3 regions of the Pseudomonas bambusae genome follow, and region 1 is predicted to be linked to each of the others. Evidence: predicted binding sites of a transcription regulator. Region 1 holds the regulator's gene; each other region holds the start of a gene.
The links. Region 1 encodes sigma-54, which starts transcription at its own class of promoters, with help from an activator protein. Its sites were predicted from a motif close to ANTGGCATNNANNTTGCTNT; they were not measured.
Positions count from the first base shown of each region.

Region 2: flgA (flagellar basal body P-ring formation chaperone FlgA) is a predicted target of sigma-54. The motif match lies at 3,693-3,712, and genes of this name have one in related genera.
Region 3: nirB (nitrite reductase large subunit NirB) is a predicted target of sigma-54. The motif match lies at 4,476-4,495, and genes of this name have one in related genera.

Region 1 covers NZ_CP151650.1:1,322,620-1,328,704, reverse strand. The annotation lists gene AAEO81_RS06010 (HAD family hydrolase) at 1-360, shown strand, start outside; gene lptC (LPS export ABC transporter periplasmic protein LptC) at 371-943, shown strand; gene lptA (lipopolysaccharide transport periplasmic protein LptA) at 930-1,478, shown strand; gene lptB (LPS export ABC transporter ATP-binding protein) at 1,478-2,203, shown strand; gene AAEO81_RS05990 (RNA polymerase factor sigma-54) at 2,394-3,893, shown strand; gene raiA (ribosome-associated translation inhibitor RaiA) at 3,971-4,279, shown strand; gene ptsN (PTS IIA-like nitrogen regulatory protein PtsN) at 4,292-4,756, shown strand; gene rapZ (RNase adapter RapZ) at 4,759-5,616, shown strand; gene AAEO81_RS05970 (HPr family phosphocarrier protein) at 5,631-5,903, shown strand.
Region 2 covers NZ_CP151650.1:4,788,006-4,794,090, forward strand. The annotation lists gene flgD (flagellar hook assembly protein FlgD) at 1-605, opposite strand, end outside; gene flgC (flagellar basal body rod protein FlgC) at 621-1,064, opposite strand; gene flgB (flagellar basal body rod protein FlgB) at 1,068-1,475, opposite strand; gene cheR (protein-glutamate O-methyltransferase CheR) at 1,840-2,667, opposite strand; gene AAEO81_RS21850 (chemotaxis protein CheV) at 2,713-3,645, opposite strand; gene flgA (flagellar basal body P-ring formation chaperone FlgA) at 3,788-4,483, shown strand; gene flgM (flagellar biosynthesis anti-sigma factor FlgM) at 4,644-4,961, shown strand; gene AAEO81_RS21865 (flagellar protein FlgN) at 5,011-5,478, shown strand; gene AAEO81_RS21870 (flagellar brake protein) at 5,560-6,085, shown strand, end outside.
Region 3 covers NZ_CP151650.1:5,278,148-5,284,232, reverse strand. The annotation lists gene rdgC (recombination-associated protein RdgC) at 1-646, opposite strand, end outside; tRNA gene AAEO81_RS23935 (tRNA-Val) at 807-882, shown strand; tRNA gene AAEO81_RS23930 (tRNA-Asp) at 903-979, shown strand; gene nirD (nitrite reductase small subunit NirD) at 1,339-1,716, opposite strand; gene nirB (nitrite reductase large subunit NirB) at 1,713-4,274, opposite strand; gene AAEO81_RS23915 (bifunctional nitrate reductase/sulfite reductase flavoprotein subunit alpha) at 4,926-6,085, shown strand, end outside.

The DNA.
Region 1 (6,085 bases):
GTGATCACCGCTATCATCAGCGGCCGCAAGACGCCGGTGGTCGAACGCCGCGCCAAAAACCTGGGCATCGCGCATCTTTATCAGGGACGCGAAGACAAACTGGTGGTGCTCGACGAGCTTTTGCAGCAACTGAACCTAAGCTACGAACAGGTCGCCTATCTGGGTGATGACCTGCCTGACCTGCCGGTGATCCGCCGTGTCGGTCTGGGCATGGCTGTGGCCAATGCCGCCGGATTTGTCCGCCAGCATGCGCATGGCACGACCCAGGCACGAGGCGGCGAAGGCGCCGCCCGGGAATTCTGCGAGTTGATCCTGACAGCTCAGGACAACCTCGAAGCGGCCCACGCCGCCTACTTATAGAAGTGCATTTATGCTGAGCAAAAGAATTCGTACGTTCCTGATCTTCGGTGTGCTGGCGGTACTGCTTGCAGCGGCCGGCTATTGGAACATCAGCCCGGAAAGCTTCATGGATCAACCCAAAGCGGCCGTGGATGAGAACGCCATCGATTATTACGCGATGAACGCGCACAGCATCCAGTACCTGCCGGATGGGTCAATGCAATATGACATGACCGCCGACAAGGTCGAGCACCTCAAGGCCACCGACGTAACCCTGATGACGACCCCGGTTTTGCAGATGTTTCGCGGATCGGAGTTTCCCTGGCACGTGCAGAGCGTGCGCGCCGAAGTGTCGCCAGGAGGCGATCATGTCGAGCTGATCGACAAGGTTCGCATCAACCGCACGGACGAAAAGAACCGCACCACGATCATCACCAGCACCCGCATGACTGTCTTCCCTCAGAAGCAATATGCGGAAACCGCGCAACCCGTTAGAATCGACGGTTTCAACGGTGTGAGCACCGGTACGGGTATGAAAGCCTATCTAAAAGAAAGCAGGATACACCTGCTATCGAACGCAAGAGGACAGTATGAGGCTCCTTAAAACCCTCCCTATTTTGCTTGGCCTGGGCGCAGCACTGGGAAGCGTGAGCGCCTGGGCTCTGCCGAACGATCAGGATCAGCCCATCCGTGTTCAAGCCGATGACGCCCAACTGGACGACAAGCAAGGCATCGCCACCTACACCGGTAACGTGATCATCACCCAGGGTTCGATGAAGGTTACCGGCAACAAGGTGACCATGACTCGCACCCCTGCTGGTGATATCGATGTCGTGACCTCTGTCGGCAACCTTGCGTATTTCGAGCAACTGCAGACCGCCGGCGACCCGAAACCCGTGCAGGGCTGGGGCGTGACGATCCAGTACCATGCGCCGCAAAACCGCATCGTATTGATCGACAAGGCCAAGGTAGTCGACAAGGACAACAACGTGACTCAGGGCGAGAAGATCGTCTATGACACGGTGAGAAAACTTGCCAGCGCTGGCCGCGCCACCGGCAGTAAGGTGACCGAAGCGCGTCCTCGCGTCGACATGGTGATCCAGCCGAAAAAGAAAACCGACCAGCAGAAGGCCCCTTAATGGCAACGCTGAAAGCCCAACACTTGGCCAAGGCTTACAAAAGCCGCCAAGTCGTACGTGACGTCAGCCTGTCCATCGACAGCGGCCAGATCGTCGGTCTCCTGGGCCCTAACGGCGCAGGCAAGACAACGTGCTTCTACATGATCGTCGGCCTGGTTCAGGCCGATCAGGGCCGCGTGCTGATCGACGACCAGGACGTGAGCCACCAGCCGATGCATGGCCGTGCTCGCGCCGGTATCGGCTATCTGCCGCAGGAAGCGTCGATCTTCCGCAAGCTGTCGGTGTCGGACAACATCATGGCGATCCTCGAGACCCGCAAGGAGCTCGATCGCGCAGGACGCCGCAAAGAGCTGGAAAGCTTGCTGCAGGAATTCCATATCACACACATCCGCGACAACCTCGGGATGAGCCTGTCCGGTGGCGAACGCCGCCGAGTGGAAATCGCACGCGCACTGGCGACGTCGCCGAAATTCATTCTGCTGGACGAACCCTTCGCGGGCGTCGACCCCATCTCCGTGGGCGATATCAAGCAGATCATCTACCATCTCAAGGCGAAGGGTATCGGCGTTCTGATCACCGACCACAACGTCCGTGAGACACTCGACATCTGCGAAACGGCTTACATCGTCAACGATGGGCAACTGATTGCAGAAGGCGATTCCGAAACCATCCTGGCCAACCAGTTGGTCAAGGAAGTGTATCTCGGTCACGAGTTCCGCCTGTAAACCACGCAATGGCAAGGGGTTGGTCGGCGAACGCAGCATGCGCCTCATCGCCAACCTCGCATAAATTGTCATTACACCCTAGGCAAACACTCCGGGTTCAGGCATATAATTTGCTTAAGTTGGCGCCTCGGCGCCCCTAGTAGTGGATGGCGCCCATGTGCGCCGGCGAATAAGGTGTTAAGCCCCTGCCATGAAACCTTCGCTAGTCTTGAGAATGGGCCAGCAGCTGACGATGACACCGCAGCTGCAACAGGCCATCCGCTTACTCCAACTGTCGACGCTGGATCTCCAACAGGAAATTCAGGAGGCACTGGAGTCCAATCCGATGCTGGAGCGCCAGGAAGAAGGCGACGATTTCGATAATGCCGACCCCATGGCCGACAATATCGAGCAAAAGCCCAACCCTGACGTACAGGAACCGACCTACCAGGAATCCGCGCCCACCGTCGACAATCTCGAAGACGGCGAATGGAGCGAAAGCGAGCGTATTCCCAACGAACTGCCCGTCGATACGGCCTGGGAGGATGTCTACCAGACGAGCGCCAGCAGCCTGCCCAGCAATGACGATGACGAGTGGGATTTCACCACGCGCACGTCGGCGGGCGAGAGCTTGCAAAGCCATCTGCTTTGGCAACTGAACCTGGCACCGATGTCGGATACCGATCGTTTGATCGCCGTCACGCTGATTGACTGCATCAACAATCAGGGTTACCTCGACGAATCCCTGGAAGAGCTGCTGGACGCCTTCGACCCGGAACTCGACATCGAGCTGGACGAAATCGAAGCCGTGCTGCACCGCATCCAGCAATTCGAGCCGGCTGGCGTCGGCGCCCGCACGCTTAGCGAGTGCTTGTTGCTGCAACTGCGCCAGCTTCCGGCCAAGACCAAATGGCTCGCCGAAGCCCAGCGACTGGTCAGCGACTACATCGACCTGCTTGGCAGCCGTGACTACGCGCAGCTGATGCGGCGCATGAAGATCAAGGAAGATGATCTGCGCCAGGTCATCGAACTGGTCCAGAGCCTCAACCCACGCCCTGGCTCGCAGATCGAATCCACCGAAGCCGAATACGTAGTGCCAGATGTCATCGTGCGCAAGCACAATGAGCGCTGGCTGGTCGAACTCAATCAGGAAGCCGTTCCCCGCCTTCGGGTGAATCCGCAATACGCCGGTTTCGTGCGCCGCGCCGACACAAGCGCCGACAACACCTTCATGCGCAACCAGTTGCAAGAAGCCCGCTGGTTCATCAAAAGCCTGCAAAGCCGTAACGAAACCCTGATGAAAGTGGCGACCCAAATCGTCGAGCATCAGCGGGGCTTTCTGGAGTATGGCGATGAGGCGATGAAGCCGTTGGTGCTGCACGACATCGCCGAGGCGGTGGGCATGCACGAATCGACGATTTCACGCGTCACCACGCAGAAATTCATGCATACACCCCGTGGTATTTACGAACTGAAGTATTTCTTTTCCAGCCACGTCAGCACCTCCGAAGGCGGCGAATGCTCGTCCACTGCCATTCGCGCAATCATCAAAAAACTGGTTGCTGCGGAAAATCAGAAAAAGCCGTTGAGTGACAGCAAGATCGCTGGTTTACTGGAGGCACAAGGCATTCAAGTGGCCCGTCGCACAGTCGCCAAGTACCGCGAGTCCTTAGGAATCGCGCCGTCCAGCGAACGCAAGCGACTGATGTAGAGGTCACAAGCCACAGCGTTCCAGTGGCAGGCAACCAAGCCTGCCTCTTAATGCACTGGCAACGAAGGAGAAGCTGTATGCAAGTCAACATCAGTGGACACCAACTGGAAGTGACCAAGCCCCTGCGCGAATACATCGAGCTGAAGCTGAAAAAGCTCGAAGGGCATTTTGACAAGATTACGAACGTGCAGGTGACGATGGCCGTCGAGAAGCTCAAACAGAAGATCGAGGCCACCCTGCATATCCACGGTGGAGAGGTCGTTGCCAATGCCGAACATGATGACATGTACGCGGCGATCGACCTGCTCACTGACAAGCTCGACAGACAATTGCTCAAGCATAAGGAAAAGCAGCAAAGCATCCTCAAAGGTGCGGCAGCTCGCTGACACTCCCCATCCATGATCCGACTTGAAAATATCCTGACCCCTGGCCGTTCCCTCGTGAACGTGCCAGGCGGCAGTAAAAAAGCCGTTCTCGAAGAGATTGCCAAACTGATCGGGCAACAAGTGCCCGAATTCGACTGGCAAACCGTCTACGAAAGCCTTATCGCCCGTGAAAAACTCGGCTCCACCGGGTTTGGTAACGGCATCGCGATCCCCCATTGCCGCCTGAAAGGCTGCACGGCGCCTGTGAGCGCGGTGCTGCACCTGGAACGCCCGGTGGACTTCGACGCCATCGACGGCGCGCCTGTGGATCTGCTGTTCGTGCTGCTCGTCCCGGAAGCGGCCACCGACGCCCACCTCGAACTGCTGCGTCAGATCGCCAGCATGCTTGACCGCGCTGACGTGCGCGCCAGCCTGCGTGGTGCCAAGAGCAGCGAAGAGCTTTACAACGTCGTGCTCAACGTCCAGAACGGTCACTGATCATGCGCATGATCATCGTCAGCGGTCGCTCCGGCTCCGGCAAGAGCACGGCCCTCGATGTTCTCGAAGACAGCGGTTTCTACTGCGTCGATAACCTGCCGGCAGGCCTGCTCCCCGAGCTTGCCGAGCGCGCACTGATCAATACCGAACTCGCTGAGCCGTTGTTAGCGGTCTCTATCGACGCCCGGAACGTGCCCAGCCACCTGACCCGTTTTCCGCGAATGCTCGAAGAGGTCCGCGCTCGCCACATTCAGTGCGACGTGCTGTTCCTCGACGCTGAAGAGTCCACACTGCTCAAGCGCTTCTCTGAAACGCGCCGCCGCCATCCGCTGAGCAATGCCACGCGCTCGCTGGCCGAAGCGATTCGAGATGAAAAAACCTTACTGGGGCCGATCATCGACCTGGCCGATCTGACCATCGATACGACCCACCTGAACCTTTATCAGCTGCGCGACACGTTGAAGCTGCGTCTGCTGAACAAACCCGAACCCGGCACCGCTTTCCTCATTGAATCCTTTGGCTTCAAACGCGGCATGCCCGTGGACGCGGATCTGGTGTTCGACGTGCGCTGCCTGCCCAACCCCTACTGGAAACCCGAACTGCGTGAGCAATCGGGACTCGACCAGCCGGTGGCGGACTATCTGGCCGCGCAACCCGATGTCGAAGAGATGTTCCAGGACATCTCGTCATACCTGACCAAGTGGCTGCCGCGCTTCGCTGCCAGCAACCGCGCCTACGTTACCATTGCCATTGGCTGCACCGGCGGACACCACCGCTCCGTCTACCTGACCGAACGCTTGGGTCAGGTCCTGCAACAATCGCTCAAGAATGTTCAGGTTCGCCACCGCGACCTAAGCTAAGGACCCCCAACGCGATGCCCGCTCACCAAATCACCATCATCAACAAGCTGGGCCTGCATGCCCGCGCTGCCGCCAAATTCGTCGGCGTTGCCGGCAAGTACCCCTGCCAGATCCGCGTGGGCCGCACTCCGGACAGCATGGTCGATGGTAAAAGCATCATGGCCGTCATGATGCTGGCTGCAGGGAAAGGCACCGAAATACACCTGCTGACAGAAGGCGACGACGAACACGCCGCACTGGAAGGTTTGATCGAACTGATCAACAACAAGTTTGATGAAGGGGAATGAAGGTTGGCCGACCTTCGCCAGATCCGTTATTCCTGAAACACAGCCCGACGGTAAGCCGGGCTTCTCAGGATCGAGCATTACCCCTTCGTTTCGCGCCTGAACACTGCTGGCAATCACTTCCGGACTTTTCAATCCTCGCCGGACTTGATCAATCCCCCCGAAGCATCTTTAATCCAACGCTT
Region 2 (6,085 bases), 3.2 Mb from region 1:
ACGCTGTTGACGGTCGCGGGCAGGTAGGTGGTCAGACCGGTGTTCTTGCCATCCAGCGAACCGGTCGCCTCGAAGCTGAAGTTGCCGGAAGGCACGGTTTCGCCCGCGTCGTTCTTGCCGTCCCACGTGAAGTTGGTGGTGCCGGCCTTCTGCTCGCCCAGATCCAGGGTGCGCACGACGGTGCCGGTGCTGTCCTTGATCTTGACGGAGGTGAGGGTACTGGTCGAAGGCAACACCGCCTGACCGGTCATGCCTTTGGTGGTGTCGACGGAGGTCGAGGTGCCGTCGATGATCACCGAGCGACCCACCAGAGACGACGCCTGCAACGCTTGCGACGACTGATACATGCCACCGATGGCATCGACGGAGGTGCTCAGGTTTTGCAGGCTTTCCACGCTGCTGAACTGCGCCAACTGAGCCACGAACTGGCTGTTGTCCTGCGGGTCCAGCGGGTTCTGGTTCTGCAGTTGCGTCACCAGCAGTTTCAGAAAGGAATCCTTGCCGAGCGTGCTCGCCCCGGTGGAAGAGTCGCCAACCTTGCCCGAGGTCGCCGTCTGCAGCGACTTGAGGTAGTCGCTCGATGTGTCGTTATTTACAGCCGTCATGGCGTTCGCCCCTTATCACTGACCGAGGGTCAGGACTTTTTGCATCATTGTTTTTGCGGTGTTCATGACTTCCGCGTTGGTCTGGAACGAACGGCTGGCCGAGATCATGTCTGCCATCTCGTTGACGACGTTGACGTTCGGGTAATACACGTAACCGTTCTTGTCAGCCGCCGGATGGTTGGGCTCGTAACGCGCTTCCAGGTTGGACGCGTCTTCGACGATGCCGGAAACCTGCACGCCGGTGCCCGCCTGGCCTTGATCTTCGAACAACGAAGCGCTGCCTCCCGACTCCTGCCCCTGAAACACGGTGGCAAACACCGGGTGACGGGCACGGTAGGTCTTGTCCATGCTGGACGAGACGGTTTCGGCGTTGGCGATGTTACTGGCCACGGTGTTCAGGCGAGTGTTCTGGGCACTCATGCCGCTACCGGCAATATTGAAAACACTGGATAGAGACATGAATTACTCTCCGCGCAGGGCTGAAACCAGCCCTTTGAACTTGCTGTTGAGCAGGGTGAAGCTGGCCTGGAAGCCAATGGCGTTTTCCGCGTAATTAGCGTTCTCGACCTGAGTGTCGACGGTGTTCTGGTCAAGCGACGGCTGCGACGGCGTGCGGTACAGCAGGCTCGCTTCGCCGGCGTCCATGCCACTGGCTTCGATGTGGTGGCTGTTGGTGGTGTTCAAGGCGAACGTGCCGTTCTTGGCCTTGTCACTCTCGGCCGCCAGCACCTTGGAAAAATCCAGGTCGCGCGCCTTGTAGTTAGGCGTGTCGGCGTTGGTGATGTTGTTGGCCAGCACTTCGGCACGTTGGGCGCGGAAGTTCAGCGCTTTCTCGTGAATGCCCAGTGCGTTTTCGAAGCTGATGCTCATGTCGGGAACCTTTATCGGTTGACCAGATGTTCGTGACAGAGAGATAGCAAGCGGCGTGCCACTTTCCAAAACACCCGTATTCATGGGGTTTCAAAGGACTTGCACCGTGGCAATGCCAGAAAAGCGGCAAGTGATTTCCGCTGTCGGGGAGGAAAGCGGCAAGCGGGGTGTCGTTTTTTTGCCGGTGGGGCGCGCTGTGAGTTCAACTGTAGGAGCGAATTCATGCGCGAAAGGCCCGCACAGGCGACATCTCTGTCGCCCTTCAATCTTTCGCGAATGAATCGCTCCTACAGGGAAATGGCGACAGGCCCCAAAAAAAAAACCCCGCCGAAGCAGGGTTTCAAGACCATCGCCCAACCCACCATCACTTGGCCTGGTAAATGATCCCCGGGCTGCACTGCACCATCTGGTAATGATCCGGCAAACCGTTCAATGCCTCCGACGCCCCGAGGAACAGATACCCGCCCGGCTTTAGCGTCGCATGAATGCGCAGCAGGATGTCCTTCTTCACCTCGGCGGAAAAGTAGATCAACACGTTCCGGCAAAACACGATGTCGAATTTACCCAGCGCCGCATAGCTGTCCAGCAGGTTGAACGAACGGAACTCGACCCGGCTTTTGATCGGCGTCTTGACGGTCCAGCGGCCGGGCGTTTTCTGATCGAAATAGCGTTGCAGGCGATCGGGCGAGAGCCCACGGCCAATCGCCAGGCTGTCGTACTCGCCCGTCTTGCAATTGTTCAACATGCTGCCCGACAGGTCCGTCGCGACGATCTGCGCACCGGCCTTCAATTGCCCCGGATTGCTGCGCTCGAACTCATCGATCGACATCGACAACGAGTACGGCTCCTGCCCCGACGAACAGGCCGCCGACCAGATGCGTGGACGCAAGCCAGGGCTGGCCTTGATCTGCTCCGGCAAGACCTTGCTCTTGAGCACCTCGAACGGATAGGTGTCGCGAAACCACAACGTTTCGTTGGTGGTCATCGCGTCCACCACCTGCTCACGCAAACCACTGCGGGGCTGGCTCTGGATACGCTGGATCAACTCACCCAGCGACTTGATGCCCTGCTGCTCCATCAGCTTGTTCAGGCGGCTGGACACCAGATACTGCTTATTTTCACCCAGCAAAATGCCACAGGCTTTTTCCAGGAAGACCCGGAACTGTTCAAAATCCAAATTACCTGTAGACATGCCGCCTCTCAAATCATGTGAACAGCCAGGAGGGAACGCCCCTCCTCAACTGATATCTGCCGCCTTGATACGCTCTACCACTCTAGCTGCCAGATCGTCCGGCCGGAACTTGGCCAGGAAATCATCGGCGCCCACCTTCTTCACCATCGCCTGGTTGAAGACGCCAGACAGCGAAGTATGCAAGATGATGTGCAGCTTCTGCATGCGCGGATCGTTGCGGATCTCGGCAGTCAAGGTGTAGCCGTCCATCTCCGGCATTTCAATGTCGGAGATCATCATCAGAAATTCTTCTTCGGGCTTCTTGCCCTCGTTCACCAGGTTGCGCAGGAACTCCAGCGCCTGACGACCGTCGTTCAACGCCGTGACTTCAACGCCCACGGTCTGCAGGCAACGGGTGACCTGCTTGCGCGCCACCGAGGAGTCATCGACCGTCAGCACTCGCAGGGAAACGGCCTTGTGCTGGACTTCCGCACTGACCACACCCGCCGAAATGTTTTCCGACACGGGCGCCACTTCGGCGAGGATTTTCTCCACGTCGATGATTTCCACCAACTGGTTGTCCAGACGCGTCACGGCCGTGAGGTAGTGATCGCGACCGGTGCCCTTGGGTGGCGGATGAATGTCTTCCCAGTTCATGTTCACGATGCGTTCGACCGAATGCACCAGGAAGCCCTGAATCTTGGTGTTGTATTCGGTAATGATGACGAACGCATTGTCAACGCTGCCCAACGGGGCCGCACCCGTTGCCATTGCCAGATCGAGGATCGGAATGGTCCCGCCACGAATATTTGCCACTCCGCGCACAATCGGACTGGATTTGGGCATATGGGTAAGTTTTGGGCACTGAAGCACCTCTTTTACCTTGAACACGTTGATCCCATACAACTGCTTGCCATCCAGACGGAACAGCAGCAGTTCAAGGCGGTTCTGCCCTACCAGTTGAGTGCGCTGGTTCACTGAATCCAAAACACCAGCCATGCCCCACTCCTTCCCAAAACGACCAATTGCGCACTGCCCCATCGGCAAGCGGCACGGGCCTTGCTATTTACCTGTCATGAACACACAAACGACAGTATCCCGACACCCGGCCTCCGCCCTTCGCAGTCTTGTCAGCCTGCTCATGGCGGCGTGTCTGCTCTGTGCCGCCGGGATCAGCCGTGCGGACAATGTGACCTTGCCTGAACAACTTATCGGCGTCACCCAGGGCTTTCTTGAATTCACCGTCGAAGACTATTTGGCCACCAGCCAGACCGCCGGTCGTTACGAGATCGAGGTCAAGCAGCTCGACCCTCGCTTGCGCATGGCGCATTGCGACAAGGATTTGACAGCGTCACTGGAAAGCCCCGCCCAACCCATCGGCCGGGTCACCGTCAAAGTACGCTGCGAAGGCAGTGCTCCATGGACGGTGTTCGTGCCCGCCCAGGTACATCTGTTTCGCAATGTCGTGACGGTGGTCCGCCCAATGAAGCGAGATGCCATCGTTTCTGAAGGCGATGTGGCGCTGCGCGAACGCGACGTAGGGCAGCTGGGGCAAGGCTTTCTTGATTCCCTCGATCAGGCGGTCGGGCAGAAAGTGGTCCGACCAACGGTCATCGATCAGATTCTGACGCCCGTTCACTTGGAGCAGCCGCAAATGGTGCACAAGGGCGATCAGGTGGTCATCAGTGCGCGCAGCGGCTCGATGAGTGTGCGCATGCCCGGCGAGGCCCTCTCGGATGGCGGCTTCAACGAACAGATACGGGTGAAAAACCTGAATTCGAAACGCGTGATCAAGGCCAATATCGTGGCCCCCGGTCAGGTCGAGGTGCCTATGTAAACGCTGATGTCCTCTGGCGCTACGCTTGCGCTTTTCCTACACTCGGAACCCATACGCCTGATACGCAGTCCATTTGAGACTGTTTTCGTATAGGCCCTAAAGTTATTCCGGGTTTGGCCGAAACCAAGGCAAGCGTCCTAGAACCCAGAGGTTTTCAATCATGGTCATCGACTTCAGTCGTTTGAATAGTTCCACCACCGTTGGAGGTACGACACGTACTCCTAACGCCAAGGAATCCAGCAAAACCGACGCCGCGGCGACGGTCAGCACTTCCGAAAGCGTCAGCGGCAGTGGCGAGACAGTACATTTGAGCAGCGAAGCTCAACAGTTGCAGAAGATCACTGATTCGTTGCGTGATCAGCCCGTCGTCAACAGCAGCCGTGTCGCTGAGTTGAAGCAGGCTATCGCCGACGGCAGCTACAAGGTCGACAGCAACCGTGTTGCGAGCAAAATGCTTAATTTTGAAGCCCAGCGCTAGCCCCCGGTCCGCGCAGGGGCTTCTGGACGCTTAAATCCCAGGGCATGCGATGCAAGACACTACTTTGCTTCAACTGATCACGGACGATATTGCGCCAGCCCAGCATCTGCTGGAGATCCTGAAGGCCGAGTCATTGGCGCTGCATGGTCGCAATATGGTCGAAATGGAACACATCCTGGCGCAGAAACAGGCGTTGGTGATCGTGCTCGAACAGCACGGACGCAGACGCTCGCAACTGTTGTCGAGTCTTGGCCTGCCCGCCAGTCGAGCGGGACTTGAGGAAGTGGCTAAACACTCGTCAGTGGGTGAGGCGTTATTAACAGCGGGTGATGAACTGAGTGCACTGATAGCCGAGTGCCAAGCGGCCAATGAACAGAACGGCGGCCTGATTCAGTTACAGCAACTGACCACGGCACAGCAACTCAGAATCCTCAACGGTGGCGACACTCCAACGCTCTATGACAGCCGGGGTTCGACATCAGGCAGGGCCAGACCACGTCCGCTCAGCCAGGCGTAAGTTCTTGTATCAAGGCGTGCAACATGATGGCAAAATGCCTCGGCCGCACGCTGTCGTTTTTTGCCTGGAGATGGATAAACCGTGAATGCCTCAAGCGCGGAAGATGTTCCGCAGCCCCCGAAGGTACTTACCACGCCTTTGGAAATTGCCGCCAACATGCGGTTGCTGATGGAAAGTCATGATCCGCTGATCATCACTTTTCACGAGCGCAGTCAGCGCTTCCAGAGCTATGTCATCGACGTTGATCGCGACAGCAACGAGATCGCGCTCGACGAAATGATTCCCCGCGACGGTGAACGGTATCTGGCCAATGGCGAGCCGTTTCGCGTCGAAGGCTTCCACGACGGCGTGCGAATCGCCTGGGAAGTGAAGGCGCAGATGACCATCATCGAGGAGCCGCACAGCTACCGTGGCCCGCTGCCTGAAGAAGTCGTTTACCACCAACGCCGCAATGCCTTCCGCGCAGCATTGAAGCTGGCCTCGCTGGTGGACATCGAAATCGGCGGGGACAAGCTCAAGTCGCCGTTGCGCGGCAAACTGCTGGATGTCTCGGCCACCGGCTGCAAATTGCGCTTTGAAGGCGACGTCTCCGAACGTATGCAACTGG
Region 3 (6,085 bases), 2.8 Mb from region 1:
TGGTCAGGTCCTGACGCTTGCACTTCACGATGCCGCCGTCTTCGTGGGTGTCGCGCAGTTCGCATTCGTCGAGGACGAAGAAGTTGTCGGCGGTCTGGCCGGTCTTCACCCAATCGGTCATGACGGCGGTCGGCGCGGTCTTCACGGTCACCGGGCGCACCGGCAGCGAACCGACCACTTCACGCAGGGTAGAGAGCAGGTCTTCGGCGCGTTTCGGGCTGGAGGCGTTGACCAGGATCACGCCTTGCTTCGGCGCGATGGCGGCGAAGGTGGCCGAGCGGCGGATGAAGGCGCGCGGCAGGAAGGCCTGGATGATTTCGTCCTTGAGCTGATCACGCTCTTTTTTATAGACCTTGCGCATTTGCTCGGTCTCGATTTCTTCGACTTTCTCTTTCAGCGCGTCGTTGACCACGCTGCCAGGGAGAATGCGTTCTTCCTTGCGCGCGGAAATCAGCAGGAAATCGCCGCTGACGTGCACCAATGGCGCGTCTTCACCCTTGCCGAACGGGGCGATGAAACCGTAAGTGGTCAACTCCTGGCTGGCACAAGCGCGTGCAGGCTTGGTCGCCAATGCGGTTTCCAGCGCCTCGGCGTCAAACGGCAGGTCTTGGGTCAGGCGATAGACAAGCAGGTTTTTGAACCACATGGGGGACAGCTCTCCTTTATACAAAGGGGGGCATTATTCGCTGCTGCGACCCTGCGGCCAACCCTGATGTAACCCTTTGGTTGGATTATAAAAATTATTTGAAAAAGTGCTTGCCAGAGGTTTGATCGCTCCGTAGAATGCGCGCCACACCGAGAGACAAGGGTGATTAGCTCAGCCGGGAGAGCATCTGCCTTACAAGCAGAGGGTCGGCGGTTCGATCCCGTCATCACCCACCACTCGTTGAAAGGTGTTACGCGCAGCGGTAGTTCAGTCGGTTAGAATACCGGCCTGTCACGCCGGGGGTCGCGGGTTCGAGTCCCGTCCGCTGCGCCATATTGAGTTACGAGGCCCTTGAACTCCTCGTAACGACAGAGAAAGCGACCTTAGGGTCGCTTTTTTTGTGCCTGAGATTTGGTAATCCCTTCGGTCTGTTCTTGATTCTGGCCGAAGAGCGGGCTCTCGCCAGACGCCGATGCTCGACCTGTGCTGCCCTCGATTCGTAGGAGTTGGCTTGCCTACGATCTGGCGCGTAGCGGCAGCAAAACCGTTGGACGCGGTATGTCTGACACAACCAAGTTGTCCGATTTTGCTACTGCTTCGCAGCAGATCGCGAGCAAGCTTGCTCCTACGCCTTCGGCAGAAGCAGATCGATGTGCGCACACGCTCGCGTTTGATTCTGGCTAAAGGCTGCGTTACCCCACATCCACTTCCACCACATCCCCCGACAATCTGACCGGCCACGTCCGCAACTTCAGCGCCGGGTCTTCCAGGCATGTGCCGTCGTCCAACCGATAATGCTGCTTATATAAAGGTGAGGCGATCACCAGATCCCCGGCCAGGCTGCCGATCAATCCGCGTCCGATCACGTTCACGCCCGACACCGGGTCGCGGTTGTCCACGGCGAACAACTGCGGGGTGCCGCTGATGGAGGCGACGTACAGCAGCGCCACTTGCACGTTGCCCATCAGCGCCACGACGCCGGAATTGAGCACCAGATCCTGACGAGCGCAGACGGCGCGCCAGGCCTGGGTGTGCGAAAGGTCTTTCATCGACGCGTGGACCTGGTTCATCGTGCGATCTCCTCGACAGGGATAAGGTTGAGTTCGTGGCTGCGGGCCGGGCGACGCTGGCTGCGTTCCTTGACGAAATGGATATCCGGATCGGCGCTCTTGTCGTTGACGAAAGTGCGAAAGCGCTTGAGCTTTTCCGGGCTCTTCAGCGCATTCGCCCATTCGCATTCATAACGATCGACCACCAGCTGCATTTGTTCCTCCAACTCGACGGCCAACCCCAGGCTGTCGTCGATGACCACGGCTTTCAGGTAATCCAGCCCGCCTTCAAGCGATTCGCGCCAGACCGACGTGCGTTGCAGCTTGTCGGCAGTGCGGATGTAGAACATCAACACCCGGTCGATGTAGCGAATCAGCGTCTCGTCATCCAGGTCCGTGGCGAACAGCTCGGCGTGACGCGGGCGCATGCCGCCGTTGCCACACACGTACAGGTTCCAGCCGTTCTCGGTGGCGATCACGCCGATGTCCTTGCTCTGGGCTTCGGCGCATTCGCGGGTGCAACCCGATACGGCAAACTTCAGTTTGTGCGGCGAGCGCAGGCCCTTGTAACGGTCCTCGATGCGCAACGCCATGCTCACGCTGTCCTGCACGCCATACCGACACCATGTACTGCCCACGCAGGACTTCACGGTGCGCGCCGACTTGCCGTACGCATGCCCGGTCTCGAACCCGGCGGCGATCAGCTCGGCCCAGATGTCCGGCAATTCATGCAGCTGCGCGCCAAACAGGTCGATGCGCTGGCCGCCGGTGATTTTGGTGTACAGGTCGTATTTCTTTGCCACCGCACCAATCGCCAGCAGACCGTCCGGGGTGATTTCTCCCGCCGGGATGCGCGGGACCACCGAATAGGTGCCGTTCTTCTGCATGTTGGCCATGAACGTGTCGTTGGTGTCCTGCAACGGCACCAGGGATGGGTCCATGATCGGCTTGTTCCAGCAAGACGCAAGGATCGAGCCGACCGCTGGCTTGCAGATGTCGCAACCAAGATGGCCTTTGCCGTGGAGAGCTAGCATGTGCTCGAACGTCTCGATGTTTTCCACCCGTGCGAAGGCGTACAGCTCCTGCCGGGTGTAGGCGAAGTGTTCGCACAGGCTCTTGTCCACGGCCACGCCACGGGCCGTCAGTTCGTGTTCGAAGACACTTTTCAGCAGCGCCGCACACCCGCCGCACCCGGTCGCCGCCTTGGTGCAGGCTTTGAGTCCGGCGAGGTCGGTGCAGCCGCCGTCGATGGCCGAACAGATCGCGGCCTTGCTGACGTTGTGGCAGGAGCAGATGGTCGCGGTGGCGGGCAATGCGTCGGCGCCCAGCGTCGGCACGCCTGCGCTTTGCGGCATGATCAGGCTCGACGGGTCGGCAGGCAGCTTGATGCCGTTCTGCGCGTATTGCAGCAGGGTGTCGTAATAGCTGTTGTCGCCCACCAGCACGGCGCCGAGCACCTGTTTGCCATCGGCGGAAACCACCAGACGACGATAACTGGCCGTGGCTTCGTCGATGAAGCGGTAGCTGCGTGCGCCGGTCAGCGCGCCATGGGCGTCACCAATCGAACCGACGTCTACGCCCAGCAGCTTGAGCTTGGTGGACATGTCGGCACCGAAGAATGGCTCGGCGTCCAGATCGCACAATTGCGCGGCGACATTGCGCGCCATCTGATACCCCGGCGCGACCAGGCCGAACACGCTGCCGTTCCAGGCCGCGCATTCTCCGATGGCGAATATGTCGGCATCGCTGGTGCGGCAATGTTCGTCGATGGCGATGCCACCCCGTGGACCGAGTTCCAGCGCGCAGTGGCGGGCGAGGGCGTCTTGCGGACGAATGCCTGCGGAAAATACGATCAAGTCGGTTTCGAGAAATTCGTCGCCTGCGAAATTCATCCGATAACGGTACTGCTCACCCTTGCTGATCGACTGCGTGGCGCGGGAAAGATGCACACCCACGCCCAGAGCTTCGATGCGGGCTTTCAAGGCCGCGCCGCCGAAGTCGTCCAGTTGCACCGGCATCAGGCGCGGGGCGAATTCGACGACGTGGGCTTCCAGACCCAAGGATTTCAGCGCGTTCGCGGCCTCGAGGCCGAGCAAGCCGCCGCCCACCACCACCCCGCGCTTCGCCTGACAGGCAGCGGCGCGAATGGTGTCCAGGTCGTCCAGCGTGCGATAGACCAGACGCGAATGACCCTCGGCGCCTTCGATGGGCGGCACGAAAGGGTAAGACCCGGTCGCCAGCACCAGCTTGTCGTAGCCGAAGCAACCTTGGGCGGTGATCACCTCGCGGCGCACCCGGTCAATCTCCAGCACCGGCACGCCCAGATGCAGGGTCAGCCCGAGCTGTTCATATAACGAGGCGTCGCTCAGTGCCAGCGACTCGGCATCCCGACCGCCGAAATACTCGGACAGGTGCACGCGGTCGTAGGCGCGCTGGCCTTCCTCGCCGAAGACGTGAACGCGATAGCGCGAGAGGGCACCGGCGGCGATCAGTTGCTCGACGCAGTGATGACCGACCATCCCGTTGCCGACCACGATCAGGGTTTGCAGATCATCAAGCGAGGCGACAGTAGTGTTCATATCGATTCCCGGCCTAAGCCAATCAGGTTTTTCAAACGCAAAAAAAGGCGCCCGGAACCTCTCGGTTCCAGGCGCCTTTGCCTGTTCTTTATGGGTTGTCGCGACAGCGGTGTCGCCGGCAACGTGCTGAGCCCGGCGGCAGATCGTCGTTGACCCGCCAGAGCCGCCAGCCGCGCATGTGTGGCTGGACTTGGAAGGGATGTAGCAATGGGTGTGCCATACCGCTGGCGCAGGGACGGTTGTAGGAGCGCGGCTTGTCCCGCGATCTGGCGCGCAGCGGCAGCAAACCCGGCCAATACGGTGTATCTGACAGGACAGAGTCGCCAATTTTCACGTCGACTGCGTCGCCGATCGCGGGACAAGCCACGCTCCTACACGGTGATCGACCGGCACGCAATCGGTGCGATTTCGCCCCAATCGCCCCAACCTGTGGCAGCACGCCGTGCCCGCGGCAGCACGCCCAAAGCCTCCATCGCCGAGCGCCTGCGCCCCTCCCGGCGATATTCAACCCGCTGGCCTGTCCCTTGCAATGTCACCTGCAAAGGCAATCAACGCAGATTGCCGTCCTTCACGACAAAGGCGCCGTGTACTCCCCGTTCTAAAGACGGAGGAGGACAGGGCGCCTTTTTTTTGGCCTCGGGAAACGTGCAGATGGCGAGCAGCAGCGTGCGAAGTGTGTGTCCTTATTGCGGCGTCGGCTGCGGCATCGTCATGCAGGTCGAAGATAACCGCGTGATCAAGGTCAGCGGCGACAAAGACCACCCCACCAACCACGGTCGCCTGTGCACCAAGGGCACCACCTGCGGCCAGGCGATTGCCGAATCCGGACGCATGGAGTCAGCTTACCTGCGTCACGAGCGCCGCCAAGACCCCGTGCGCACACCCATCGACGTGGCGATCCGCGAAACCGCTCAGCGCCTGCGCACGATCCTCGATCGCGACGGTCCGGACGCGCTGGCCTTTTATGTCTCCGGGCAAATGTCCCTTGAAGCGCAATACCTGGCCAACAAACTGGCCAAGGGTTTCGTGCGCACCCACAACATCGAGTCCAACTCACGGCTGTGCATGGCCAGTGCGGGCAGCGGGTACAAGCTGTCGCTGGGCGCCGATGGCCCGCCCGGTTCCTACGACGATTTCGATAAGGCCGACCTGTTTTTCGTGATCGGCGCGAACATGGCCGACTGTCACCCGATCCTGTTCCTGCGCATGATGGATCGGGTCAAGGCGGGGGCGAAGCTGATTGTCGTCGATCCCCGTCGCAGTGCCACGGCGGACAAAGCCGACCTGTTTTTGCAGATCAAGCCGGGGACTGACCTCGCGTTGCTCAACGGCCTGCTGCACCTGCTGTACGAAAATGGCGATATTGATGCCGACTTCATCGCGTCCTATACCCAGGGCTGGGAGGCGATGCCATCGTTTCTGGCCGATTACACGCCCGCCCATGTGGCGCGAATGACGGGACTGGCCGAGGCCGATATTCGTCAGGCGGCTGCGATGATCGGCCTGGCGCCGGACTGGATGAGCTGCTGGACCATGGGCCTGAACCAGAGCACCCATGGCACCTGGAACACCAACGCGTTGTGCAACCTGCACTTGGCGACCGGCGCGATTTGCCAGCCGGGCAGTGGCCCGTTCTCCCTGACCGGCCAGCCCAATGCCATGGGCGGTAGGGAAATGGGCTACATGGGGCCGGGACTTCCCGGACAGCGCTCGGTCCTCGTTGAACAGGACCGTTCCTTTATAGAAGCGCTGTGGTCGATCCCCCAGAGTAGCCTCGGCCAGACCGTTGGCGGCGGCACCATCGATATGTT